Regions from separate parts of the Micromonospora sp. WMMD729 genome, predicted to be linked through region 1. Evidence: riboswitches for the same ligand, from Rfam matches in the RefSeq annotation. Region 1 holds a riboswitch; the other holds the start of a gene.

Region 1 (2,474 bases):
CGCGGGGCTCAGGCCACCTCGGCGAGCGCCGCGAGCAGCCGGTCGACCTGGGCGGCGGTGCTGCCCAGACCGATGCTGGCACGCAGCGCGGTCGACGGAAGATCCCTCCGGCCGGTACGCGTGGCCGCCTCGTCCAGCAGCCGCCGGGCCAGCGGGTGGGCGCAGAACAACCCGTCCCGTACGCCGATGTGGTGCTCGGCGGCGAGCCGGGCGGCCACCGTGGCGGAGTCCTGACCGGCGACCACGAACGACACGATGCCGACCCGGGGCGCGTCCGGGCCGAAGGTGCGCAACTCCACGACGTGCGGCAGGGCCGCGAGGCCGGCCCGAAGCCGGGCCAGCAACGCCTGTTCGTGGGCGGCGAGCGCGACCCGGTCGGCGTCGGTCAGCGCCGCGCAGACCGCCGCCAGCGCCACCGCGCCCAGCAGGTTGGGGGTACCGCCCTCGTGCCGCGCCGGGCCGGTCGTCCAGGCCACGTCGTGGGTGGCCGGCCCGACGTGGCTGGTGGCCCCACCGCCGGCCAGGTACGGCGGGGCGGCATCCAGCCAGTCCGCCCGGCCGACGAGCACCCCCGCGCCGAACGGGGCGTACAGCTTGTGCCCGGAGACGGCCAGGTAGTCCACGTCGAGCGCCTGCCTGTCGACCGGCGCGTGCGGGGCGAGTTGCGCCGCGTCGAGGACGATCCGCGCGCCGTACCGGTGGGCCACCCGGGCCAGCTCGGCGACCGGCCACAGCTCACCGGTGACGTTGCTCGCCCCGGTCACCGCGACCAGCACCGGCAGCGCGGGGTTGCTGTCGCGGCGCAGTTCGCTCAGCGCGGCGGCGAGAGCGCGGACCGCCGCGGCCGGGTCGGCGGGCACCGGCAGGCGTACCGAGCCGCGTGGCCAGGGCAGCAGGTTCGCGTGGTGCTCACCGGCGAAGGTGACCACCGTCGTGCCGGCCGGCAACGAGCGGGCCAGCAGGTTGAGCGCGTCCGTGGTGTTCCGGGTGAAGACCACGTGGTCGTCCGCGCGGGCGCCGAGGAAGTCACCGACCGTCTGCCGGGCCCGCTCGTAGGCCAGCGTGCAGCGCCGCGACAGCGCTCCCGCCCCCCGGTGCACGCTGGCGTACCAGGGCAGCAGTTCGGTGACCGCGTCGGCCGCGGCCCGCGCGCACGGCGCGGTGGCCGCGTAGTCCAGGTTGATCTCGCCGGGCACGCCCAGCACGTCGAGCGCCGCCGACGGTGGGGACGCGAGAGCGGGCAGGCTGGGCAGCGAGGGTACGAGAGTGACGGACACGCCGGAACCTCCGGGGTCAGGGACCCCGGGTGTGCTGTCGGGACGGGGTCCGCGCTTGCCCAGCACACCGATCGGGCTGGGCCCGGTCATCACCCGGGGCACCCCACCGCGAACTCGACGAGGGTTGCCGGCCAGCAAGCCGGGGCTTGACGCTGGCGCTCGTGACCTGCCGGCAGCATAGCGGCTGTGGATGCGACCGGACCAGCCGGCGGCGGATGGCTACGCTGACCGCATGGCCGACACCCCGCCCGGTGCCCCCCTGCCGTCGCCGCCGCACCCGCCGATGGCCCCGCCCGTCGGCGGGTCACCCGGGATCCCGCCGCGCCGCTTCGGCTGGCTGCGGTTCCTGGTGCTGGCCGGGGTGGTGCTGCTCATCGCCGCGTGCGCGGTCTTCATGGTCGTCCGGCTCGGCCAGTCGCTGGGGCTCGACGCGCTGCTCATCGGGGTGGGCGCCGCCATCCTGCCGGTGCCGGTACTGGTCGCCTGCTTCCTCTGGCTGGACCGGTACGAACCGGAGCCCCTGAAGTACCTGATCTTCTGCTTCACCTGGGGCGCGTTCGTCTCCACCGCCGTCTCGCTGAACGTGAACGAGTTCGCCGCCGGGCGGTTCGCCGACTGGGGGCTGCCGGACGCGCTGACCGCCGTGCTGGTGGCGCCGTTCATCGAGGAGTTGACCAAGGCGCTCGGCCCGATCCTGCTGCTGGTGTTCCGGCGTCGGGAGTGGTCCGGGATCACCGACGGCCTGGTCTACTGCGGGCTCTCCGCGGTCGGCTTCGCCATGGTGGAGAACATCCTCTACCTGGGCGGGTACGGCTACGCGGCCGGCGCCGACCGGTACGGCCCGGCGACCGGCACCCAGCAGGTGATCGCCATCTTCATCGTGCGGATCCTGCTGTTCGGGTTCGCCCATCCCCTCTTCACCTCGATGACCGGTGTGGGGCTCGGGGTGGCCGCCCGTACCGCCGACCGGCGGGTCCGGGTGCTGGCCCCGATCGCCGGCCTGCTGCTGGCGATGATGCTGCACGGCACCTGGAACCTGTTGCCCACGCTGACCCAGGCCACCGGCGAAGCGGTGATCATGCTGTACGGCTTCCTGGGGCTGATGGTGCCGGTGTTCTTCGGGGTGGTCGGGCTGGCCGTGTGGCTGCGCGCCTGGGAGGGCCGGCTCACCGAGCGGACGCTGCCGGACTACGTACG
Region 2 (2,474 bases), 2.7 Mb from region 1:
CGATGAGCTGGTTGACCCAGGCGGGCAGCACCCGCCGGATGCCCTGCGGGATGATCACCAGCCGCATCGCGTCGGTCCAGGAGAAGCCGAGCGCCCGCGCACCCTCCAACTGGGCGGCCTCCACCGACTGGATGCCGGCGCGGAAGATCTCACCGATGTACGCGGCGGCGATCAGCGACAGCGCGAGGATGCCCAACGGGTACGGGTCCGGCCCCCACACCCGCATGCCGAGCGGGGCCAGGCCGACGCCGATCAGCAGGATCGTCGCCGCGGCCGGCAGCCCCCGGAACACGTCGGTGTAGACGCGCGCCGGCCAGCGCAGCCACCGGCTGCGGGAGATGCCGGCCACGGCCAGCAGCAGACCCAGCACCGTGCCGAGCAGAGCGGCGGAGACCGCCAAGATCAGCGTGTTGGGCAGCCCGACGGTCAGCATCTCGGGCAGCGCCTCGCGCATCGCGTCGACGTCGAAGAACGTCTCCCACAGGGTGCTCAACGGATCCATCGTTCGCCTCTCCTACCGCCCCGCTCGCTCGTCACCGGATCAGGAGGCGGCCGACGCGGACGCCGAGGGCGCCGCGACCGTGCCGCTGCCCGGCGTGAAGTCGGCCGGGATCGGGCGGCCCGGGTAGTACTGGGCCTGCAACCGGTTCCAGGTGCCGTCGGCGATCACCTCGTCGAGGGCCCTGTTCAGCGCCTCGCGCAGCTTGTCGCTGCCCTTGGCGACGGCGTACGCGGTCGGCGCCGGGCTGAGCTGCTTGGCCGCCACGGTGATCTTGCCGTTGCTGTCGGCGGCGGACTTCTCACCGATCTCCGCCGGGGCGATCCACGCGTCTGCGGTGCCCGCCTTGAGCTGGTTGATCGCGCCGTTGTAGTCCGGCACGCGGACCGGGTCGAGCTGCTTGCCGGTGGCGTAGTCGTCCTGGACGGTGCCCTGCACCACCACGACCCGCTTGCCGGCGAGCTGGTCGAATCCCTTGATCGGCGAGCCGGCCGGCACGTCCAGCCCGAAGTAGCCGAAGTCGTACCCGTTGCCGAAGTCGACGGTCTTCCTGCGCGCCTCGGTGATGGTGATCGAGGAACTGCCGACGTCGAACTTGTGGTTGTTGACCTGGGACAGCAGCGCGGAGAAGTCGGTGCCGACGAACTCGACCTTCAGGCCGAGCTTGCCGGCCACGGCGGTCAGCAGGTCGTTGTCGAAGCCGGTGAACTTACCGTCCTTGAGGTACACGTTCGGCGGGGCGTCGGTCAGCGTCCCGGCCCGCAGCACCCCCGCCTGCGCCAGACCGTACGGGTTCCCGGCAGCGTCGGCCGACCCGCCGCCGTCGCCACCGCAGGCGCTCAACCCACCGGCAACCACAGCAGCGGCCGCAAAAATCCTCAAACCAACAGAAATACGCACAGAATTCTCCAAAAAGGGTGGCGTCGACCCCGTTGATCATGAAGTTATTGCCACGACACGCCGGTCGGGCGGACAACAACTTCATGATCAACGCGAGAGGTCGCGCGGGTGGGTGGGTGCCCGGGGGAAGGGGAGCGGGGTTAGCGCTTCAGGCGGCGGTACACGCCGCGCTGCGCATTCGCATCAGGTCCACGTGGCGGCGCCGGGTCAGGGCCGGTCCTGTGGGGCTGAGGATGTGCATACGGTCTCCCGGGTCTTGGTGCTGACCTGGGTGCCAGGCCACGCTTGCACCGACGTCCTGCCGGTGCCTGGTCTTCACCCGGGGCACCCCACCGCGGAGGAGGGTTGCCGGCCAGCGAGCCGGGGCTTCGCGCTGGCGCTCATGACCTGCGCCGAGGCTAGCAGCAGCCACCGGTCGGTCGTCCAGCCGATATGACCACGCTCACCGACGGTGACCGGCGCTCGGATGAGTGGGTCAACCGGCGTGCACGTGCGGTCGGCGGGTCTGGTCCGGCTCCTGACGGCGCAGGATCTCCCGGGTCACCGAGGCGATCTCGCCCTGCCCGAACGCCAGGTACCGCAGCACGTTGCGGGCCGGGCCGCCCTCGGTCCACTCGAAGTAGATGTGCGGGCGTCGCGCGCTGCGATCGCGGATCTCCAGCAGCAGCGCGGCCAGCGCGTTGGGCACCGAGGAGCTGGCCAGGCTGAGCACCGGGAAACGGTCGTGCGCCACGCTGCCGCGCACCAGCAACCCGGTCTCGAAGTCCGACGGATCGGTGACCCGGACCTCGACGAAGATCACGTCGCTGTCGTCGGGGAAGTCGTTGTCCGCCATGGTCTGGGCCAGCTTGTCGCGGTACTCCGCGAGGTCGCGGCACTCCGGCTCGTGCGCGACCAGGCGGATCCGGCGCTCGGCACGCTCGTCGATCAGCGCGCCCGCCAGCTCGTCCAGCTCGACGTGGTCGACCCGCAGCTCGAACGCCCGCAGCACCCGCGACAGGGCCGACACCAGGATCATCGCGCCGATGAAGCAGGCGGCGATCTTCACGCCGTCGGGACGCTCCGCCACGTTCGC

What was found. A riboswitch is a leader RNA that binds a small molecule or an ion and turns the genes downstream of it on or off. The one in region 1 is predicted to bind S-adenosylmethionine.
Region 2: linked by a shared signal. The riboswitch ahead of ACN263_RS08815 (ABC transporter substrate-binding protein) and the one ahead of ACN263_RS27580 (aminotransferase class V-fold PLP-dependent enzyme) in region 1 are both predicted to bind S-adenosylmethionine.

The regions. Positions count from the first base shown of each region.
Region 1 covers NZ_CP186059.1:5,992,737-5,995,210, reverse strand. The annotation lists gene ACN263_RS27580 (aminotransferase class V-fold PLP-dependent enzyme) at 9-1,244, opposite strand; SAM riboswitch class IV at 1,324-1,444, opposite strand; gene ACN263_RS27575 (PrsW family intramembrane metalloprotease) at 1,468-2,474, shown strand, end outside.
Region 2 covers NZ_CP186059.1:1,921,257-1,923,730, forward strand. The annotation lists gene ACN263_RS08810 (amino acid ABC transporter permease) at 1-502, opposite strand, end outside; gene ACN263_RS08815 (ABC transporter substrate-binding protein) at 542-1,342, opposite strand; SAM riboswitch class IV at 1,676-1,787, opposite strand; gene ACN263_RS08820 (amino acid transporter) at 1,875-2,474, opposite strand, start outside.